One region of the Corynebacterium hiratae genome, then DNA from elsewhere that is predicted to be linked to it. Evidence: predicted binding sites of a transcription regulator. Region 1 holds the regulator's gene; each other region holds the start of a gene.
What was found. Region 1 encodes LexA, which represses DNA repair genes until DNA is damaged. Its sites were predicted from a motif close to CGAACANNTGTTCG; they were not measured.
Positions count from the first base shown of each region.

Region 2: the regulator LexA is predicted to act here: its motif matches at 2,127-2,140, upstream of FME68_RS03435 (SAV_6107 family HEPN domain-containing protein).
Region 3: the regulator LexA is predicted to act here: its motif matches at 4,552-4,565, upstream of FME68_RS00525 (HNH endonuclease signature motif containing protein).

Region 1 is NZ_VIOG01000005.1:67,616-75,254, reverse strand. It holds gene hrpA (ATP-dependent RNA helicase HrpA) at 1-650, shown strand, start outside; gene nrdR (transcriptional regulator NrdR) at 655-1,113, opposite strand; gene lexA (transcriptional repressor LexA) at 1,891-2,613, shown strand; gene sugR (transcriptional regulator SugR) at 2,986-3,768, shown strand; gene ptsP (phosphoenolpyruvate--protein phosphotransferase) at 3,874-5,568, opposite strand; gene FME68_RS05585 (1-phosphofructokinase family hexose kinase) at 5,806-6,777, shown strand; gene FME68_RS05580 (PTS fructose transporter subunit IIABC) at 6,801-7,639, shown strand, end outside.
Region 2 is NZ_VIOG01000003.1:100,228-107,866, forward strand. It holds gene FME68_RS03420 (alpha-(1->6)-mannopyranosyltransferase A) at 1-284, opposite strand, end outside; gene FME68_RS03425 (polyprenyl synthetase family protein) at 286-1,377, opposite strand; gene FME68_RS03430 (GNAT family N-acetyltransferase) at 1,421-1,993, opposite strand; gene FME68_RS03435 (SAV_6107 family HEPN domain-containing protein) at 2,262-2,705, shown strand; gene FME68_RS03440 (DUF3040 domain-containing protein) at 2,860-3,267, shown strand; gene FME68_RS03445 (TetR/AcrR family transcriptional regulator) at 3,298-3,882, opposite strand; gene FME68_RS03450 (ABC transporter ATP-binding protein) at 3,929-4,606, opposite strand; gene FME68_RS03455 (ABC transporter permease) at 4,603-5,751, opposite strand; gene mraZ (division/cell wall cluster transcriptional repressor MraZ) at 6,292-6,726, shown strand; gene rsmH (16S rRNA (cytosine(1402)-N(4))-methyltransferase RsmH) at 6,899-7,639, shown strand, end outside.
Region 3 is NZ_VIOG01000001.1:120,319-127,957, forward strand. It holds gene FME68_RS00505 (HAD family hydrolase) at 1-403, shown strand, start outside; gene FME68_RS00510 (ACT domain-containing protein) at 396-1,055, opposite strand; gene gatC (Asp-tRNA(Asn)/Glu-tRNA(Gln) amidotransferase subunit GatC) at 1,266-1,568, shown strand; gene gatA (Asp-tRNA(Asn)/Glu-tRNA(Gln) amidotransferase subunit GatA) at 1,571-3,055, shown strand; gene FME68_RS00525 (HNH endonuclease signature motif containing protein) at 3,260-4,534, opposite strand; gene FME68_RS00530 (hypothetical protein) at 4,779-5,102, opposite strand; gene FME68_RS00535 (MFS transporter) at 5,151-6,527, shown strand; gene FME68_RS00540 (6-phosphofructokinase) at 6,550-7,581, shown strand; gene FME68_RS00545 (aspartate:alanine exchanger family transporter) at 7,621-7,639, shown strand, end outside.

The DNA.
Region 1 (7,639 bases):
TAAACACGCAGCATATGGTCAAGGGTCTACCCCTGCAGCAGCGGGTTGCTGTCGACGCCTACCCGCACGGCGGGGCCGAAGGTCTCGTCAACGATGCTCGGGTCGCCGCAGTACGCGACATCATGATGGAGAAGGGCGGGCCGGTACGAAGTCCTGGTGAATTCACCACTCTTCTCAACGCGGTTAAACCGGAGGTGCCAGGCCGCGTCCGCCAGGCGGTGGTCGCGATCGCACCTGGTTTGGCAGAGTATTCGAACCTCAACGCTGAGCTCAAACAGTGGGAGGGGCCGGCAATCGATGATATTCGCGATCAGCTGAAGTTCTTGTTGCCCCCGAATGCGATCACTATGCACGGCATGCAGCACCTTCGCCACCTGCCGCGTTATATCCAAGCCGCGCGCATCAGGCTCGAGGACATGAATCTAGACACGGATCGGGATGCCGACCGCCAAGCCGATGTCGACGAAGCGAAGGCATATCTGAACAATCGTTTACGCACGCTGCCCGCCGGCCGCGAGAAGACCCGTGAGGTCAAGGACATCTACTGGATGATCGAGGAGTTGCGCGTATCGCTCTTCGCACAACGCCTGGGTACCGCGCATGCGGTGTCCGTGCGGAGAATCCAAAAAGCCGCGGACAAGCTGCGCTAAAACGTTAGAAGCTGTCGCGGTCGCGCCGGCGCATGAGGCGAATTTCGGATTCAAAGTCGTCGGCGCTCTCAAAAGACTTGTATACCGAGGCGAAGCGCAGATAGGCCACCTCATCGAGGTCACGCAGGGGTTCCAAGATAGCGAGGCCGATATCGTTGGCGTTGACTTGTGACGATCCGTGACTGCGCACGGTTTCCTCGACCTCTTGCGCAAGCTTTTTCAAGGCATCATCGCTAACATCCCGCCCCTGGCACGCGCGCTTCACGCCGCGGATTAGCTTGTCCCGGCTGAAAGGCTCGGCCAAGCCATTACGTTTGACCACCGACAAGACAGCCTTCTCGATGGTGGTAAACCGGCCTCGGCACGCAGCACACTCGCGACGTCGGCGAATTGACGTTCCACTGTCGATCACTCGGGAGTCAATCACTCGTGACTGTTCGTTGTGACAGAACGGGCAATACACTGTGCCGTATCCTTCCTCTCGACCGCTGCGCAGACGCCTTCCGGCCCCTCGGGAAGTCTAGCGCGAAGAAACAACCGCTGTGGCTGATGCACCGCTAGCGCTAGGGGCCTCACCATCAATACTAAGACCACCCCACACGGTGCCGATAAATACCGCTGCACCGAAAACTGCTCCAAGAACATAGTTACCTACGTTCGAGCCGCTACGGCGAGGTAGGGACGCAGCACGCTGGTATGAAACTGAGGAATCCCCTATTCGATCTGTGCGCCCCTGTGTTCTATCTCTCGGCTCGAGCGTTCGAACACGCGACAAACCACTTTCACGCGTTAACGCGAACGAGTGACACCGCTCAGGTTCCCACACGGCCGCGGGCGGGACGAGCACAGGACCCTTTCCGGACTTCTCGGGAGTTACTCCATGCAGAGCAGAGCTGGTATTAAGTGCAATGGCCATGACAGTTCCTTTCCAGGACTTCTTCTTCATTGTGGTGATGCCTGAAGTGTAAGAGCGAGGTTCGACATCGTCGAACACTTCCATCGACCAACCGTTCGATTTGGTCTGTATGTTCGATTTATAGCAGGCGCTCGAAAGTTTGTCCACATCCAAGCGGCGTTAGTCGAACATTTTTTCTTTACGTGCTAAAAAGGAAACGGAAACACCAATACGGCGCACGCCACGATGAGCAACCAACGAGACGTCACCGCGATGCCCACCAGCGTCCTGCACGCCTCAACCCGACGCGCTGTTTTGCGCACACCGATAGCCCAAGGAGTAAGAATGCCCCGCAAGCCGAAGCGAAGCGACCAACCTACCCTCGACTCACTTTCCGCCCGTCAGCGCCGCATCTTGGAAGTCATCCATGACGCTGTCATGCTGCGCGGGTACCCGCCAAGCATTCGAGAAATCGGCGATGCAACAGGCCTACAGTCCACGTCTTCCGTGGCCTATCAGTTGAAGCAACTAGAGGAGAAGGGCTTTCTTCGCCGCGATCCAAACAAGCCGCGCGCCGTTGATGTGCGCCACTTCCCCGGCGCCGACGATCCAAAGAAGCCGGGCCGCAAAGCCGGGCAGGCCAACACCACAGCAGGGCAGTCCACTCCCGACGTCCCCGAGGATGCAGCAACGCCGAACTACATCCCAGTAGTCGGCCGCATCGCCGCGGGCTCTCCTATCACCGCCGAAGAAAACATCGACGGCTACTTCCCCATGCCAGGTGAGATCCTGGGAAGCGGCGAGCTTTACATGCTGCAGGTCGTCGGCGACTCTATGCAGGACGCCGGAATCCTCAATGGCGATTGGGTTATTATCCGCTCCCAGTCCGTCGCCGAAGAAGGCGAATTCGTCGCTGCACTCCTCGAAGGCGAAGAAGCAACTGTAAAGGAGTTCCACCGCGATTCTTCTGGAGTGTGGCTCCTCCCCCACAACGACGCCTACGCTCCCATCAAGGGCGATGAGGCCGAAATCATGGGCAAGGTTGTATCGGTGTTCCGCAAGCTTTAGGCACCCCTAAGCCACAACTATCCCTCCCCCAACCGGTTGCCCACGCCACCGCTTATTTCCACTCGGTGCGGGCGAACTGGAGGGAGGGATTTTTTCTTTTTACCCCCTTGTGTGTGTACATGTCCGAATCGCGCCGTTTAAGCGTCCGACATCACACATTTGCAAACATGCAGTATAAACATTGTTTTTCTCGCACGTTTGCCGCCAGCAATGTGAGCTTTTATTTGTTTGGTTCCGTTTTGTTCGCATTCAGTGGGACAATAGAAGCATCGCCGCAACATTCGTTGCTCTCTTCGCTCACATGCCCCGGCCCCACTTATTATCACCGCCGGGCGCAGCGACTACCACAGGCAAACTTCACTGGGAGGAACTATGTACGCAGAAGAGCGTCGCCGACAAATTGCGTCATTGACCGCCGTCGAAGGCCGAGTCAATGTCACTGAGCTTTCCGAACGCTTCGATGTTACCGCTGAGACGATTCGCCGCGACCTCGCGGTCTTAGACCGGGAAGGAGTTGTCCACCGCGTTCATGGCGGTGCGGTTGCTTCCCAATCGTTCCAGACTGCAGAATTTACACTCGATACTCGTCAGCGTTCCGCCACGGGCGCGAAAATGGCTATCGCCCGCGCCGCACTAGAGCAGCTTCCCGACGGGGGCAGTATCTTCATCGACGCTGGAACTACCACCAACGCCCTCGCTGACCTCATCGGACAGCGCTATTCTGCTGGCCAGTTCAGCATTGTGTCGAATAGCCTACCGATCGCCCTCTCGTTGGCCAGCAATGGTGTTTCCGAGGTGCAGCTCCTAGGCGGCACGGTGCGCGCGATCACCCAAGCCGTCGTCGGCGATACCGCCCTTCGCACCATGGCGCTGATGCGCGCAGATGTTGCTTTCATCGGCACCAACGCCCTGACCATCGACCATGGGCTATCCACGGCGGACTCACAGGAAGCAGCTATCAAGTCGGCCTTTGTTACCAACGCGCATCGCGTCGTCGTCTTGTGTGACTCGTCGAAGCTCGGCAATGACTATCTGGTCAGCTTTGCCTCGCTCGATGAGATTGATGTCGTCATTACGGACGCCGCTGCTCCAGCCGCCTACGTCGAAGCCCTGCGCGAGCACGGCATCGACGTGATTATCGCTTCGGAGAAATAGGCGGTTTCATCCCACGACCGCGTAAGGGCGGTGTGGTTCCCCGAGGGGCCTCTCGGGGAACCACACCTCCCTGTTTCAGCAGCGGCCTAAACCAAGCTAGAGCTACTAGGCAGTCTGGTATTCCTCCAGCAGCGCAATCACTGCGGATCGCGCATCTGCTGGGCTTTCGGCGTTGATAGCCGCCTCCGCCATCTTCTGGCACTGCTCGAGTGTGAGCTCAGCCAGCTGTGCGCCAACGCCCGCAACTGCGGTCGACGCTGCGGACAGCGAGGTGACGCCAAGGCCAGTCAGCACGCAAGCGAGCATGGGATCGGCGGCGGCCTCGCCACAGACACCAACCGGCACATTATTATCGCGACCCACTACGCACGTGTGCTGGATCAAACGCAGCACGGCCGGCTGCCACGGATCGGTCAGGTAGGCCAGCTGGGGCGATAGGCGGTCCGCGGCCATCGTGTACTGCGTGAGATCGTTGGTACCAATGGACACGAAATCGAGGTGCGGCATGATGGTATCGGCCATCAGGGCCGCTGCAGGCACCTCAATCATCGCGCCGGCGATGAGCCCGCGCTCACGACACAGTTCGGCAAACCACTTCGCCTCTACTGCCGTGGCCACCATGGGCGCCATGACCCAAGTGGTAGCGCCATCAGCACGCTTTTCGGCGGCCTGTGCGATGGCGTCGAGCTGACGGGTGAGAAGCGCCTCGTTGTTTCGGGCGATGCGCAGGCCGCGCACACCCAAGGCTGGGTTCTCCTCAGAGTCCAACGTGGCGTAGGAAATCGGCTTATCCGATCCGGCGTCGAGCGTTCGAACGACGACCTTGGATTCGGGGAAAGCGTTGAAAACCTTGCCGTAGATGCGTGCCTGCTCCTCCACGGTCGGTTCTTCGCTGGCAGAGAGGAAGGAAAGCTCCGTACGGTACAGGCCGATCCCCTCTGCCTGCGAATCCGAGGCGATGCGAGCTGCGTTCCCGTCGGCCACGTTGGCCAACAGCTGCACGCGGTGACCGTCCTTCGTCTGGGCAGGGCCACGCCACTCGGCCACTCGCGCTGCCTTCTCGCGGTATTCTTCTACCGCCTTGAGGGAGGTAGCGCGATCCGCGCCCAGCGCCACGGTGCCCATCGAACCGTCTACGAAGATCTGGGTTCCCGCTTCAATCGAGCGGAGATCAGCGCCAACTGCGACGATACACGGAAGGTCCAGCTGGCGGGCGATGATTGCGGTATGGCTCGTCGGCCCACCAAGCTCGGTGACCAGTGCCTTGATATGCGTAGTGTCCAAGGTAGCGGTATCCGCTGGAGCGAGGTCATCCGCCAGCAGTACCGCCTCGCCTTCGACCAGGGGCAGGCCCGGTTCCTGTTCACCGCGTAGCTGTGCAATCACGCGATCGCGCACATCCTTGAGGTCGGTTGTGCGCTCTGCCATCACGCCGCCGGCTGCCTCAAACATGGTGACGAACCTGTCTGTTGCGCCGACGACCGCATACTCGGCGTTCTTGCCGCTACGAATACCCTTGCGCACTGCCTTGTGCCAACCTCGGTCCTTGACCATTCCGGCGGTAGCACCGAGAACCTCAGCAGCCTGGCCTTCAGCCCCAGCTGCACGCTGCTCAAGGCGGCTGGCAACAATGTCCGCCGCTTCGAGGAAGCGATCGTACTCAGCATCACGTTGCTCCTCCGGCACGGTTTCTCCCGCCGTGGGCAGTTCTGGGCGTGGGCGGACCCACACCGCCTCAGCATATGCAACGCCGGCGACAACGCCGGTGCCTTTAATGGTGGATGGGGATGCGTTTTCCATGACACATATCCTTACGGAGACGATGTTTTCTCTATCCAGATCATCACAAGTCGGTCAAAAATGCAACGAAAACCACAGTGATTCCGTTGACATTCGGACACATACGGGCAATAATCAACATTAAGCAACATTAGTTTCACGCTGACCACGGGCAATCTGCACCGAAGTTCTTGTTCGAGCCGCCGAGGCGCGTTTGCCCCCAATATACGCACTCCGCGAAAGGGGACATTGTCCACGATGATCCTTACTTTGACCCCCAACCCGAGCATCGACGCCACGGTGCGCCTGAACGAGGCGCTCGAACCCGGTGCTGTCCACCGCGCCGAGTCTGTCTCCAGCGTTGCTGGCGGTAAAGGCGTCAACGTTACGCATGCCGTAACGCTCGCCAACGTCGACAGCTTGGCGCTGCTTCCCGCCGCCCCCGCTGATCCTTTCTTGGCCCTTGCTGATGACGCGTCCATCCCCGTACATGCAGTACACACGGCCGGCGCGGTGCGCACCAATACCACTCTGACCGAGCCAGACGGCCGGACGACCAAACTCAACGGTCCCGGCCCCACGCTCGATGAGTCAGTTCAGCAAGACGTGGCACAGGCCGTCGCTGAACACTGCGCCAACGCCGAGTGGATCGTCATGGCAGGCTCCCTGCCCAAGGGGGTTCCCACCGACTGGTACACGCAGCTCATCACTGTCTCTCGCGAGGCGAACCCCAACATCCATGTAGCCGTCGACACCTCCGATGCCCCTATGGTGGCTCTCGGAGAGAACCTCGAGGTAGCCAGCCCCGATCTCATCAAGCCCAATGGCCTTGAGCTTGGACAGCTAGCCAACGTTGATGGCCAGGCCCTCGAAGCTGCCGCCGAGAACGGTGATTTCAGCGGTGTGGTCGAGGCCGCGAGGGTCGTCGTCAAGCGCGGCATTCCCGAGGTTCTCGTCACCCTAGGTGTCGCTGGCGCAGTGCTGGTCACCGCCGAGGAAGCATGGGCCGCTACTCCCCCGCCGATTACCCTGCGCTCCACCGTAGGCGCCGGAGATTCTTCGCTCTCCGGCTATATCCTCGCCCGCCGCTCCGGCGCCTCCTACCCCGAAGCGTTGCGCCAGGCCGTGGCCTACGGCTCGGCTGCCGCAGCGCTCCCAGGAACCCAAATACCAACCCCTGAAGAACTCGATATTGAACACACGACGGTTCAGGCCGTCACCGACCTTTAGCAGTACTGAGGAGTACGTACCCGATGTCATCAGAACTCATCACCACCGACCTTGTGGCGCTCGACGCCGACTTCGGTGGCAGCATCGAATCAGTCATTACCAATCTGGCCTCGCTTGTTCACGACACCGGCCGCGCTACCTCCGTGGACGAGCTGGCAGGCCCGGCCATCGCGCGTGAAGCCAAAGCCGGCACCGGTGTCCCCGGCGGCGTTGCCATCCCACACTGCCGCTCTGCTGCCGTGTCTGAACCCACCCTGGCCTTCGCCCGTCTCTCCCGCGGTGTGGACTTCTCTGGCCCCGATGGGGACGCCCACCTGGTTTTCCTCATTGCTGCCCCGGAAGGTGGCGGTAAAGCACACCTGAAGATCCTCTCCAAGCTGGCTCGTGCACTGGTGAAGAAGGACTTCTTGGAGGCTCTGCGCACCGCGCAGACCAAGGAGGAAATCGTCTCCCTGGTACTCGACGTGGTTAACGCCGAAAAGCCGAAGAAGGCTGCGGCTAACGAATCAGCATCCCCTGCAGATACGAGTGCAGCGGCTGCGGCTCCTGCTTCGAGCAAGGCTGCAGATTCAAAGAAGACCCGCATCGTCGCCGTCACCGCGTGCCCGACCGGCATTGCCCACACGTACATGGCGGCAGACGCCCTCACCCAAACTGCTGAGGAGCGCGACGATGTCGAGCTCACCGTAGAGACCCAGGGATCTTCCAATAACACCGCTGTTTCTGCAGACACCATCGCGGCTGCCGACGCCGTCATTTTCGCCACCGATGTCGGTGTTCGCGACCGGGAGCGCTTCGCCGGCAAGCCCGTCATTGAATCGGGCGTCAAGCGCGCCATCAACGAGCCGGGTGTGATGCTCGA
Region 2 (7,639 bases), on a different contig from region 1:
CCGTCTGGTTGCGGGTTCTTGAGCTGTGGGGCGATGAAGTGGCGGCCCGCCAACACCCATGCGGCGACGAGGCCAAACAGGCCAATCCAGTAGAGGACCATGCCAATGTTGCGGCCGTGGCCATAGGCAAGGAAGCTGATGTTGAGCGCCTCAAGAAAACCTCCGCGATTCCGGGTCGCGCCGCCGGAGAAGGAGGCGAGCGCCAGGACGATCGCAGAGACGATGCCCAGTGGCAGGGGATGGGGAATGCGCAGGGGCACGCGCGTGGATGCGGAGCGGGCCATGCTACATCCGGCGGGCCGTGGACTTGTGGGCAAGTTCTTCCAAGACCGCCGTGACCTCGGGGTCAACCTGTGCGTTGTGCAGATGGTCGAGGCCGGAACGCGTGAGATCGCTGATGCGCTGCTCGACGACGTCCGGCGCACCGGAATCAGCAATGATCTGCGCCATGCGGGCAATGTCTGCGGGGTCCTCCGTCTGCCCGATGAGGCGGCGAAGCTCAGCGGCGGCTGCGGGATCGGTGGCGTCCGCGCGCTGTAGGGCCAGCGACAACAGAACCGTGCGCTTGCCTTCGCGCAGGTCGTCTCCGGCGGGCTTGCCGGTGATAGCCGGGTCACCGAAGACGCCGAGCAAATCATCGCGCAGCTGGAAGGCGACGCCGATGTCCTGGCCGTAACCGCGGAAGGCAGCAACGAGTTTCTCGGGTGCGCCCGCTATAACGGCGCCCAGATGGAGGGGGCGCTCGATGGTGTACGCGGCAGTCTTGAACCGGTTCACCGAGTCCGCCAACGTGGCGTCCTCGGAGCCGGCGGCTTCCAGGGAGATGTCCAGAATCTGGCCGCCGATGACTTCGCGGCGCATTGCCCGCCATGGTGCGCGGGCGCGCGCCAGTGCCTCGGGGCTCAGGCCGGAATCTTGAAGCATGTCTTCCGCCCAGACCAGGGCCATGTCACCGATGAGGATGGCCAGCGATTGCCCGAAGAAATCAGCGTCGCCGCTGAGCCCGAGCTCGCGGTGGCGAGCAGCAACGCCGCGATGGACAGTGGGGTTGCCGCGCCGGGTATCGGAAGCATCCACGATGTCGTCGTGGATAAGTGCACAGGCCTGAATGAACTCCAAGGACGAGGCAGCGCGGAGCATTGCCTGCGGGGACTCAGTGCCGTCGAGCCCGTGCGCACCGACAAAACCTGCCCACGCGTAGAGGGGGCGAATGCGCTTGCCGCCGTCCAGGACGAAGGAATCCAAATAGGAGATCGCGTCGGCCACCGGAGAGCCGATGGCCGCGATGGCGTCGCGCTGACTGTCCAAGAAAAGCTTAAGCTCCTCGCGCACGGCTGCGGGGATGTCGTTCAAGGAAGGTATCTGCGGTGTAGTCACGCCTGCTACTTTACCTGGGTAGCTATGCCGGATTGCCGCCAGGTTAAGCGGTGTCGGCTGGTGTCAGCGGCACCGTCGATTGCAGGATGGCGAAGGGGCGTGCATCGGCGGGGTAGTAGAGCTGGCGAAGGAAATCACTAAATCCCATCTTGCGGTAGAGGCCGAAGGCGGAGTTTGCCTCGTTGGGAACTTCCGGAGTGGAAAGCAGGATGTAGCGCGCGGGAAGGTTCCACGCCAAGGCTTCGAGCAGTGCGCGCCCTAAGCCGCGGCCCTGTTCTCCAGGCAGCACGTGAATCTCCGCCAGTTCGAAATAGTTGTGGAGAATGTCTTCTTGTTCCGGGGTTGGTCCGCCACTGGCGGTGAGCGCTCGGCGAAGCTGTTTGTCCCACCAAGTGTCCGGAGAGCCAAGGAAGCCGTAGGCAAAGCCTGCAATTCCGTAGTCGGTGGTGGCCACGACGCAGGAAAACCCTGGGCGTATGAGATCTGCGCGCCACCGCGAGATGGAGACGTCGCGCACTGACTGGCTGTAGCCCATTGCCGCGATGTAGATATCCACCAAGCGCGGGACAGCAATGGCGAACTCTTGGGGGCTTAGGCGGCGCAGCGTGTAACTCACATCTCTAATAACAGCAGATTCTTCAGGCATGTGAAAGCGCACAGAGAAACTATCTTCTGCACATCCAACCGCCGAGGAGTCGGAGTACGTGTTCGAAAAGAGAAGAAATATCGCCCATCCCTATTGCTTAAATCGAACACATGAACTAAAATTAGAGGTGGATGTACGAAGGTGGTTTTACGGTGAGTCTCATCAGCGAACAGCAGTAGAAAGTCAACAGCACAGTCTTCATTGACAAGCTCAGGAAGCAGCCCAAGGAGGAGAGGTCATGGCACAGGTAATTTCAGCAACGGCAGCGGCTCGGGGCCGGAACAGGGAGGCGATGCAGCGTGTGCGCCGTGACCGCTTCCTCGGTCAAGCGTTGGATCTGTTGGTGGATGCGCGCCGTAGCGCTGCGGAGGGGCGGTTCGAGGACGCTCTTGAAATGGCGTACCGCGCCTCGCTGCGTGCTGCGGGCGCGCGTGTGGCGGCGTCTGCGGTGTCGCGCCGTCGGCGCTTGCCTACCTCTGCATGGGAGCAGGTAGCTCTTATCGGTCCGGCGGATGCTCAATGGGCCGCAGAATTCACAGACTATTCCCGCGTGCGCTCGCGCGTGGCCTCCGGAATGGATCCGGTGCCCGCTGCGGATACGGTCTACCAGTACTTGGCGCTTGCCACACGTTACGTGGACGCGACCGAATCTGAGCTGGGCTTCGGTGGGCTGGCCGCCTAGTGAGGGCGTGATTGCTCCGGTAGCAGGGGCGCAAGGATGCCCAAAAACTATGGACTGTCTTTGTGGGAACTATCTCGCTATCCTTGACGTTATAGAGGTAGTAAACATAGTTCCCAGTTCCACTACCTAAACCCAAATCATTACGGAGGACGCTGTGGCCCTTTCTGAGCACGAACAGCAAGCGCTGCGTGAAATTGAACAATCGTTGCTGGCCAACGATCCTGATTTTGGCGCGTCTGTGTCCGGTGAAACTTCTTTCGGCGGCAACTCGGGTGCCATCACCCTCCGTGGGGTGGCCTTAATCGTTGTCGGTCTGTGCATGATGGTGGGCGGAATCGCGTTGGCCCAGCAGTCCCTGTGGTTCGTTATCCTCTCCGTACTTGGCTTTTTGGTCATGTTTGGATCCGGGGTGTGGATGCTGCGCGGAAATTCGGAAGATTCTCTGGTTGCCGCCGGCGCACCAGCATCCGCTAAGCGGCGCAACAAGCAGTCCAAGAAGGCTGGCAGTGACGTTGGAAACCGCCTTGAAGATAACTTCCGCCGCCGTTTCGAAGGAAACTAAGCGCTAGAAACCCACCAGCAGCCCTTCGCTCTATTGTGAGTCGGAGGGCTGTGGCACGATGACATTGGCCATGGCGTACAGGGTTTGCGTTATGCCCGGGAGCTGCTCGGGCGAGCGGTCTGCCAATTCTGATGCGCGAACGATGGCGGCGTTGAGCAGCGAGATATCCGCTTTGGAAACACCAGGGCAGAACTCGTTAACGATCGATGCAAAGCCACCATGTGACTGCTGCACCGCCTCATCCGCAAAAGCCTGGGGGAAGTGCTGCGCGGCGGTCATGAGGGGGCCGTGCGTGCCATGGAGGAAAAGTTCGAGAGTGGCGTCCACGTAAGCATGGATGCGTTCTGTCGGCTCTGGAGGGGCCACCTGCATGGCAGCTTCGAGCTGTTCATTCCACGTTTGTGTGGCCTGGATAAGCAGCTGCACCAACAAATCGTGTTGGGATGAGACGTAGCGATAAACGCTGGGGCGGGCAAGGCCTACTTCCGCAGCGACCTCCGCCAAGGTAGGAACTGCCCCGTGGTTGTTGACGATCAACCTTTCGGCAGCCTCGAGCACCGCGCGGTGCTGGACGGCGCGGTGCTCGGCTACTGTCGTTTCAGTGATCTTCGGCATGCGCTAAGTCTACGTTAAGCTGCGCATTCTTTTTCCATTCTGGTGCCTACTTGGCGGACGGGGTCAAGCGGCCATCGACCATTTCATAGACCTTGTCGCAGTGACCAAGAACGTCGTAGTCGTGGGTGACCATGACACCCGCGACGTTGAAATCGTGGCATTCTTTGGCTAGCAGCGCCACGATCTCTTGGGACCGTGCGCGATCGAGGGCAGCAGTGGGTTCGTCGACGAGCAGCACCTGTGGATCGCCCACAAGTGCGCGCGCGATACCGACGCGCTGGCGCTCACCGCCGGAAAGACTGCCGGGCCGGTGCTTCGCGCGATGCGCCATGCCGACCTTCTCCAGCAGCTCGGCGCTGGAGTAGCGCCCAGTCTTGCCGATGACCTTGCTGGCCAATTCGATCTGCTCCTCCGCCGTCAGTGCAGACGGGAGATTGCCAGAGGACTGGAAGACGAAGCCGATGTGGTTGCGGCGGATCTGCGCCAGTTCGGAGTCGCCCAGCGGCACGATGTCCTCGCCCGCGACGAGGACTTGGCCGGAATCGGGCGTTGTCAAAGCGCCCGCGACCGCGAGCAGTGTGGACTTTCCGGAGCCGGAGGGGCCAACCACGGCAACGAATTCGCCTGCCTCGACGGTGAGATCGACGGAATTCAGTGCCTTAACGTGTGAATCGCCGTCGCTGTAGCTGACGGTGACGTCTTTCAGTTCCAAAGCGTGGCTCATCGGTTTTCTCCTAGGGCTGCGAGGGGGTTGGTTCGGGTAACGCGGACGACGGCAACGAAGGCGCCGAGCAGTCCGGCGACGAAGAGAATGAGACCGCCATTGATGACAGCGCTGAATTCGGTGGCGTAGGGCATAGCCGTTTTCTCTAGGAGGCTGCCCAGGCCAACGGCGATGAGTGCGCCGGCGAGGATTGATACGAGGAGGATGACCACCGCTTGGCCGAGGCTATCGCGCAGCAGGAAGCTCTTGGTGGCGCCCATTGCGCGAAGGGTGGCGATATTGCCGGCGCGCTGGATGGTCCACACGAGGAAGAAGGCGCCGGTAACGAGCGCGGCAATGACATAGAGGAACCAGGTGATCATGGAAAGGGTCATCATTTCGGCGGTGTAGCCGGGGGAGGAGTCGAAGCTCTCTTTGAGAGTTCGAACGTCGAGGCCGGAGCGCTCGGTGAGAGCATCGGTATCGGGCTTATCCGCCGTGCGAGCGACGATGACAGATGCTTCCTCATAGGCCTCTGGGGTGACAGCTTCGCCGTGGCGCCCGCCGGCGTGAACCTCTTGCCAGATATCGAGCGGCAGGTAGGCCACGTCGACGTGGCCGAAGGTTCGCTGGTTGTCGGTGAACCCGATGACGCTGAGGGGGATATCCAAGCGGTCGAGGGTGATGGTGTCGCCCACCTCGATCCCCTCGTCCTGCAGGGTGGAGGACAGGATGATGTCGTGTTTCGTGTTGCTGGGCTTGCCGTCTGTCCGGGCGGTGTCGATTGGGGGCAAGCCTGCCGGTGCGATGAAGGAGTCAGGTTCTACTCCGAAGAGCGTGAGGTCCACCGCCGTGCCGTCCTGGTTGTGGGCGTTAGCAATGGTCAGGCCCAAGGGGGTGGTTTGGTCCACGCCCTCTAGTTGAGAGAAGGACTCGGCATCGGAGGCATCGACAACGGAGCGGGTGAATGCAGAGTCTTTCTGCGTGCCATCGGCGAAAGCGATGACGTTGCTCTCCATCGCCTTGAGGCTGGAGACGCCGTCGTTGACCAAGCCTGCTGTGAGACCGGAGATGATAACGACGAGCATGGACATGAGTGCGAGGACGACGCCCATGAGGAGGAATCGGGTACGCGCGAAGAGCATCTCGCGCCAAGCTAGATACATGAAGGAACTTCCTAGTGTGTGGGGTGAAAGTAGGTTGGCGTGTCACCCTGAGTGCCGCAAGATGGCAACATGATGTTGCTATCATGGCGACGCAATGTTTCTAAAAACTTGTGCGGGCATTTTGCGCGGGGAGGGGAGACTTTTCGTGCGATTTCCGGATTTCCCCCACTTTGCCCCACCTGTACTACGTGCCGGTCGGGGAATGTCGGTCTAGAGGCCCTTTGGAGCGTGGTGGGAAGGCGAAAACGTCAGGAATATGGGGGTGGTGGGGAAAATTGCATGCTAAGGGGTCAAAGTTGCGTGAGTGAATACGTGGAAATGGGCCTGTTTGAGGGGGTGTGTCAAGGGGAGTCTGGGAAAACTTCCCACTGGAAAAACTGCCTTTTATCTGCAATGTTATTGCGACACGCAGATTGTTGCGGTGATAAAGGTGTGGGAGGTGGGGGAAAGTGGGGTAGAGTGGGGCGTAGCGGAGGAGAGTTGCTCTCTTGTCGCGAGAGGAATCCGGAGTTTTCGAGTGACAGGAAGGTGGACCCGGGGATGTTTCTCGGCACCTACACTCCCAAGCTCGATGACAAAGGACGGCTCACGCTTCCGGCAAAGTTTCGCGAAGAACTGGCTGGCGGCCTCATGGTCACCAAAGGTCAGGATCATTCGCTCGCGGTATACCCGCGGGAGGAGTTCGCGGCGCGAGCTAGGAAAGCAGCGGCCGTGTCACGCACCAACCCAGAAGCGCGTGCGTTCATCCGTAACTTGGCAGCGAGTGCGGACGAGCAGCGCCCCGATGGGCACGGACGTATCACGCTGTCCGCAGGGCACCGTGAGTACGCAAACCTGACGAAGGAATGCGTAGTTGTGGGCTCGGTTGACTTCCTCGAAATCTGGGACGCAGCCGCGTGGGCTGAATACCAGGCGCAAACTGAAGACGCTTATTCGGCGGCAGACGCCGATGACGTACTTGCCGGGCTGCTGTAGAGCTTCCTGGCACACAGAGAGTGCGTGTATGGACTCTGCCCGAGGAGGATGAGCTGGTGTACTTCCCCGACATCAGAACCCTTCCTCGGACAGGGCCCTATACGCACTCGATTTTTATCGAACAGATCTGATAGCGGCCTCAGGCGCCTGAATGGAAAGGGGGACAGCAACTGTGGACCACAACGGCACCATTACCTATGACGTGAATGACAACCACGGCCATGTCCCTGTTATGCGTGCGCGTATGGCTCAGCTGCTTGCTCCGGCCGTCGAAGCAGCGGGGGAGCACGCCGTCATCGTGGACGGCACTCTGGGGGCTGGTGGCCACAGCGAATACTTCCTCAACAGCTTTCCTAACGCGCGGATTATCGGTGTGGACCGTGACTCCGCCTCGTTGAGCAGTGCTTCTCGACGTCTCACCCCCTTCGCCGACCGCTTCGTCGGCGTCAACGCTCGCTTCGATGAGGTCGGTCGTGCCATTGCGCAGGGTGACCATGAGATTTTTTCTATCGCGCGAGAACACGGCATTGCAGGGGCATTGTTTGATCTGGGTGTGTCCTCCATGCAGCTTGACCAGGTGGAGCGTGGGTTTGCGTACAAGACCGACGCCCCGCTGGATATGCGCATGGACCCGCGCCAGGGAATGACTGCCGCCGACGTACTCAACACCTATAGCCACGGTGACCTCGCCCGCATCCTCAAAACCTATGGCGATGAGCGCTTTGCCGGCAAGATTGCTTCGGCAGTAATAAAGGAAAGGGAAAAGGAACCTTTTACTACCTCAGCCCGCTTGGTTGAGCTGTTGTACGCCACGATTCCCGCAGCGACGCGTCGCACCGGTGGCCACCCCGCGAAGCGCACCTTCCAGGCGCTGCGCGTTGAGGTCAACCGCGAGCTTGAGGCGGTCGAACAG
Region 3 (7,639 bases), on a different contig from region 1:
CCGGGAATCCTCGATGGTGGCGAATACGGAAGTGATGGATCCGGGGGACGTCGCCAAGCGCAGCACCGTTCTCATGTCCCTGTGGATTCCAGGCAACGCTGAGCTGCGCCGCGAGGTGGACGAGTGGGTCCGTGCGCATTGTGCAGTCGAGTCCTCGTTCAACTGTGACTTTTACGACATCATGCCGCCCGGGCAAAACAAGGGCGAGGGCTTGACGCGGTTGCTTGGCCACCTCGGTCACGAAGGAGCTGAACTCTACACCTTCGGCGATAGCTTCAACGATCTCTCGATGCATTCCATCGCCACCGAGTCCTTCACGTTCCCGGGAACGCAGATTACCGACGAGGTGGACCACGTGGTTCCTGACGTCGCCGCGGGACTCAACGCATTGCTAACTAGGTGAGGAAGGCGCCCAAGATAGCGCCTAAGTCACCCAAGTGCTCGACCTCGGAGGCAAGGTAGTCCGGTCCGCCGACGCGGCCCATGACGACGACATACTTCGTGCCCACGAGGGGAGCGGCAGCCAGCGCGGATTCGATCAGCGTCCACGACTCAGGAATCCACGTGTCCTTCTCCGGATTGAGCACGCGCGCCGAGGTGATGTTGAGGTCGGTGGGGATCGAGCCGTCGTCGGCAGGCGCGGCGTCGGAGGCAGCAATGCGGCTGATCTTGTCGTCATTAGCAATGACGATGGCCCAATTGGAGGTCAGCGCCTTCGGAATCGCTGCGCACACTTCCTTCATAGCGGCGGTGACGTTGCGTTGCGAAGCCACCTTAGCCAGCACGTGGATCTGCCCACGGCGGTCAACGCGTCCACTGAAGGGGCGGATGGAGTCAACTTCTACGCCCTCCACGGTCTGTGCAGCGGTGATGATCTCATCAGCCATGGTGGACTGGGGGAGATCGAGGACGATGTCATCCATGACCGTGCCGTCCGGGAAATTCTCCACGATATCCACGGAACGAATATCGGCCTCGATGCTGCCCATCGCGTTGGCGAGGAGGCCAAGGCTGCCGGGAGTGTCAGGGAGTAGGACACGGACGAGATACGACATATCGTTCTTTCTGGGGGAAGATGACTAGGTAGGGAAATCGCTGATGCGAATAGTTTGTACAACTTGATCGATGGTACCCAACGTATCGAATACTATTCAATAGCTTCAGTGGTGTGTAGGGGGAGGAGTGGTGGTGGCGTGGCACCAGCCGTGCAGTACCATGGGTGCTTAGCTATCAACCGTCTCAATGAATAAAAGGATGGAGTTCGCGTGTCTGATATTTCGCGTGACGAGGTCGCGCACCTGGCAAAGCTGTCGCGATTGGCCCTGAGCGAGGAAGAACTAAAACAGTTCGCCGCGCAGATCGACGAGATCGTGGACTCGGTGTCCGCGGTTGGCAAGGTCGAGGCTGAAGGTGTGGAGCCGATGTCGCACCCGCACTCCGTTAACGCCCCGATGCGTGAGGATGTCATCGTGCGCACCCTCACCGCTGAGCAGGCTCTGGATCAGGCGCCCGCGACCGAGGATGACCGCTTCATGGTTCCGCAGATTCTGGGTGGAGGAGACGAATAAGAATGGCACAATTCATTGCGCCCACCGAGGGCATTACCGCACTGACCGCCGCCGAGCTGGCTGAGAAGATTCACTCCCGCGAGCTCACCTCCCGCGAAGTAACTCAGGCCTTCCTGGACCGCATCGCGGAGACCGATGGTGAACTCAACGCCTTCCTGCACGTTGGTGCTGAGGAAGCGCTGGCGGCTGCCGACGCTGTCGATAAGTCCCTCGACGCTGGCGAAGCGCCCGCTTCCGCTTTGGCCGGTGTGCCGCTGGCGCTCAAGGACCTGCTGGTGACTACCGACGCCCCGACGACCGCCGCCTCCAAGATGCTGGAAGGTTGGGTCTCACCCTATGACGCCACGCTGGTGACCAAGCTGCGCGAGGCCGGTATCCCGATCCTGGGCAAGACGAACCTCGATGAGTTCGCGATGGGCTCCTCCAACGAGAACTCCGCCTACGGTCCGGCCCACAACCCCTATGACACCGAGCGCACCCCGGGTGGCTCCGGTGGTGGTACCGCAGCGGCCCTCGCGTCTGGTCAGGCACCGCTGGGCATCGGTACCGACACCGGTGGTTCTATTCGCCAGCCGGCCGCACTGACCAACACCGTGGGCGTAAAGCCGACCTATGGCACGGTGTCTCGCTACGGCCTCATCGCCGCTGCAAGCTCCCTGGACCAGGCTGGTCCGACTGCCCGCACGGTTTTGGATACCGCACTGCTGCACGAAATCATTGCTGGTCACGACTCCTTCGACGCCACCTCCGTGGACAAGCCGGTTGCGCCGGTAGTCGCCGCTGCCAAGGAGGGCGCTAATGGCGATCTGTCCGGCGTCAAGGTTGGCCTGATCAAGCAATTCGAGCGCGATGGCTGGCAGCCGGGTGTGATGGAGGCCTACCACGCAGCCGTTGAGCAGCTAAAGTCTCAGGGCGCAGAGATCGTTGAGGTCGACTGCCCGCACTTCGATGACGCTCTCGCTGCCTACTACCTCATCATGCCGTGTGAGGTCTCCTCCAACCTGGCCCGCTTCGACGGCATGCGCTACGGCCTGCGCGTGGGTGATGATGGTACCCACTCTGCGGAAGAGGTCATGTCCCTGTCCCGCGCGGCTGGCTTCGGCCCCGAGGTCAAGCGCCGCATCATGCTGGGTACCTACGCCCTTTCCGTCGGCTACTATGACGCCTACTACCTCCAAGCGCAGCGTGTTCGCACCCTCATTGCACAGGACTTCGAGCGTGCCTTCGAGCAGGTCGATGTCCTCGTTTCTCCGACCACCCCGACCACAGCCTTCAAGCTGGGCGAGAAGGTCGAGGACCCGATGGAGATGTACAACTTCGACCTGTGCACCCTGCCGTTGAACCTCGCCGGCGTGTGCGGCATGTCCGTTCCTTCCGGAATGGCATCCGACACCAACTTGCCCACCGGCCTGCAGATCATGGCACCGGCATTTAAGGATGACCGCCTGTACAAGGTCGGCGCCGCCTACGAAGCAGGGCGCAAGTAGTAGACACACTTCGGGCCAGCCCGTAGTGCGCATGAGCCGGGGTCTTTCACTGACGTGGGAGGCCGCCGGCCTTCGTCGTTTTATCCGACGGTGTGTGTTTGCTGGTTCGTAGTCTTTCTCTTTTCCTTTCGGTTTCCTTGGGCGGGTTTCGTCGTTTGAAACGACGGGGCCCTTCGGCTTTCGTCGTCTCATTCGACGACGGGGTTAGAAGGGGATGTCGTCGGTGCCGGCATCAGCGTCGGTCTTGCTCTCATGCTTGGCTTCTGCTTTGGCTTTGGCTTGTTGTTGTGCGTAGTCGTCGAGTTCTTGTTTTAAGTGTTGGGCTTGCTCGCGTACGCGTTTCCTGGTGGCGGTGATGTGTTGGGCTACGGTCTGTGCCCACCGTTTCTGCTTGGGTGCTAGCGGCCCGTCGGCTTCGGTAATAGTCCAGGTGCCGTCTTCATATAGCCAGATGACATCCCCGCTGTAGGGGTCCAGCAGGTATTTGAGGCTGCCATCGGTTTTCATGTTGTGATGCCCCTGGCATAAACACGCCAGGTTCTTCGGATGGGTGGGCCCGCCTTCAGCCCAGTTATGCCGATGATCCAACTGGCTAAGGAAAGCTGGTTTGCCGCACCCGCCGACCCGGCAGGTCCCGTCACGGCCTTCGACATGTTTGCGCATGATGATTCCTGGTTGGTAGCCATCTGCTTCGGCGACGTCACCGGTTAAGTCCCGGGTCTTATCATGCGGCATCGGCTTAGCCCGCCAGCCGAAGCCTTCAATAAAGGTTGGTGCATCCTCAATATCGCAGGCCTGGTAGGTGTGTAACACCACGGTAGCTGGTGGCTTAATCTCACCGGAAAGCAGCTTTATGACTGCCTCCGGAATCGTCAGATCGTGCTTGGTTGCGGTGTGGTGGATGAAGGCATCGAGTTTAATGCCGGTGTCTTCATCACAGTGCAGTTCTAACCAGGCTGAGGTGCCGTTAGAAGAAAACCGGTATGTATTTTTAGGGCGGGTGTCCTGGTAGGCGATGGAGTTATCGAGGGTTTTGCAGATATCGCGGACTTTGCGCCTGATTTGACTACGTGTGGGAAAAGCCTGATTGGGCTTAGAAGGGGTGAAGAAGTCAGCTAGGAGGGTGTCGATGAAGTCTAGGGTTTCATCTGTTAAGGCTGTCAGTGCTGACATGGGTTGATCAATAGCAATGAGGGACTCGATGTCGAGCAGGCAGTGGGTGTCTTGTATGGCTTTGACTTTCGGCAGGCTATCTAGGCGGTGGATAGCACGCAGGCCGGATTTGATGTGGCCTTCGGGCAGTGACCAGGCAGCAACCAGGGATAGTGCGGTGGTGTTGATATCAGCCTGCAGGCTGGGCATAGCCCCGACCCAGGTGTTGTAGGTGGCTCGTCGTGCTGTGGCGCGGGCTATGGCGTGTGGGTTATTCGGGTTAGTAGTTGAGAAGAAAAAGGTTGGCGGGCGTGTGGCAGTGGTCATGGGTATCTCCCCCGAGATAAACATGTGTTAGAAGAAGTGTTCTAACCATGATTCTAGTGCCACACACCCCGTATGGCTATAGCTCGTGGTGAATTCGTGTCAAGTCGTTACTATAAACGGGGGTAGCCACCATGTGTTAGCCAGCACATTCGATGGCGAGATGTTGGATTCTTTGCCTGTGCAAGAGCGCAAAACGCCCCCTCCGTCCGTCAGTGACAGCGCGAAGGGGGCGTGGGTGGGGGATCTACTTGGCGTCGGAAAGCGCGTAGGCAGCGCCGGCGCTCGCGGCAGTGATGGTCAGGACTGCCGGCCAGGAGCCCATCTTCTTAGCTAGCGGGTGAGAGAGGCCAAAAGCGCCGGTGTACAGAGCCGCCAGGCCAACGGTAGTGGCCGGGTTCGTCTTAGCCCACCAGCTGCGGCCCGCCCACACGCCAGCGGCGGCAAGCACCACGCCGCCAAGCGGGCGAATGCCAGTCTCCCGGGCGGTGAGCCAGCCGCCGATAAGTCCCAGCGTGACGGTCGCTGCCGTCGATACGTCCTGCGGTTTCTTGATATCAATCATTCCCATGCGCCTCAGTTTAGGCCGCGTGAGCGTGCGGTGGCTAGACTTCGCTGCATGAAACTCGGAGGAACGCCGCCGTCGGAGAAGCAAGCGTGGCTCGCCATGGCCGCGCTATCACTGGGCTTTTTCATGTCCTTGCTCGACCAATCGATGATTGCCGTCGCGCTTCCCGACGTCCGCCGTGAGTTCCACGCCGATGTCAACCAGGTGCTGTGGGTCTCCGCCATCTATCTGCTCGCCGTGGTCGTGCCGCTGTTGTTTACCGGCCGCCTCGGCGATATCTACGGCCAGAAGAAAATGTTCCAGTTGGGCGTCGGGCTCTTTGGCATCGGCGCGCTGCTGTGCGCGCTAGCGCCCTCGGTGGAGTTTCTTATTGCAGCAAGAGCCTTGCAAGGTTTCGGCGCGTCGATTCAAATGCCCCAGACTATGGCCGTCATCAACCGTATTTTCGCGCGGGAGCGGCGCGGCCGTGCGCTCGGCGTCTGGGGAGTGGTTGGGTCTTTGGCCACGCTCGCCGGGCCGCTCTTGGGTGGCTTCGTCGTCGCTGCATTTGGCTGGCAAGCTGTTTTCTGGGTTCATATTCCTTTTGTTGTCGCCGCAATCGTCTTATCCGGCCTGTGGGTGCCTTCCTTGCCAACGGCGATGGGGAAGATTGACTTCGTCTCAGTGGGGGCGTCGTTTATCGCGTTAACGTGCTTCGTCTTCGCAGTGCAACAGGGCCCAGAGACTGGTTGGCCGTGGTGGATTTGGGTCCTGCTCCTTGCTGGTGTGCTTGGCATGTATATTTTCGTGCGCCTGCAATCGGCCCGGGGGATGGCGGCGCTCGTCCCGCTCGTGCTGTTTCAGGACCGCAACTACTCCGCAGGTTCAGTAGCCATCGTGTCCATGGGCTTTATGGCGGCGTCGATGATGATTCCAATCATGATGTGGCTGCAGGTCGAGCAGGACATGTCGGCGCGCGATGCCGGAATCATCGTCACACCCATGGCGCTGGTCTCTCTGTGCGTGTCGCCCTTGGCGGGCATTCTGGCGGATAAGCTGCACCCACGTCGTTTGGCGGTCGCGGGCTTCGGCATCCTGATTGCGACCTTCTTCGCACTGTGGTTCCTCATGCAGACTGAAGTGTCGGCCTGGTGGTTGTGCCTGCCCTGCGCGGCGCTGGGGGCGGGACAGTCCTTCATCTGGGGTTCCAACGCCGCGACGACGATGCGCGATATTGACGCAGATCTCATGGGCGCGGCATCCGGCGTCTATAACACGTCCAGGCAGGTGGGGTCGGTCATCGGAGTGGCCGCCGTGTCAGCGGTTATGCAGGTAGCGGGGGCCGCGGATTCCCTCGTGGTCATCGTTGCGATGCTAGCGGCGGGGTGTGTGGCTTCGCTCTTCTTCCGCGACACCCTGCATGCGGTAGCGGAAACTGCGAGGCTATAGGGAAGCGAGTAGATTGGATGTCATGCGTCTTGCTGTACTGACATCCGGTGGTGATTGCCCCGGTCTGAATGCTGTTATCCGCGCGGTCGTTCGTACCGCATCCAACGAGTTCGGCGATACGGTCGTCGGCTACGAGGACGGCTGGGTTGGTCTGATGGAAGACCGCCGCCGTGACCTTTATGACGACGCAGAGATCGACCGCATCCTCCTGCGCGGCGGAACCATCCTTGGCACCGGCCGCCTCCACCCAGATAAATTCAAGGCTGGGTTGGACACCATCAAGGCCAACATGGCTGATGCTGAGGTCGATGCACTCATCGCCATTGGTGGTGAGGGAACGCTCAAGGGTGCCAAGTGGCTCTCCGATAACGGTATCCCGGTCGTGGGCGTGCCAAAGACCATCGATAATGACGTCAACGCTACCGACTACACCTTCGGTTTTGACACCGCAGTATCCGTGGCGACTGACGCGATCGACCGCCTCCACACCACCGCTGAATCCCACGACCGCATCCTCATCGTCGAGGTTATGGGCCGCCACGTTGGCTGGATCGCGCTGCACGCTGGCATGGCCGGCGGTGCGCACTACACGGTGATCCCCGAGGTTCCGTTCGATATCGCCGATATCACCAAGGCCATGGAGCGCCGCTTCCAGATGGGTGAGAAGTACGGCATCGTTTGCGTCGCTGAGGGCGCGCTGCCGAAGGAAGGCACCATGGACTTCGAAGAGGGCGGTGTGGACCAGTTCGGCCACCAGACCTTCAACGGAATTGGCCAGGTTATCGGTGATGAGATCAAGAAGCGCACCGGCTACGACGTGCGCACCACCGTACTCGGTCACATCCAGCGCGGCGGTACGCCGACGGCCTATGACCGCGTGCTGGCCACTCGCTACGGCACCCATGCCGCCCGTGCTGCGCACAACGGCCAGTCCGGCATGTGTGTGGCTCTCCATGGCGAGAACATTGAACTCGTGCCTCTCGAGGACGCAGTGGGCAAGCTGAAGGTGGTTCCGGCCAAGCGTTATGCCAACGCACAGGCCCTGTTTGGCTAAACACCACCGTTAGCTCATCCATAGTTTCTAAAGGTAGCGATGACAAGCGTATTAGCTT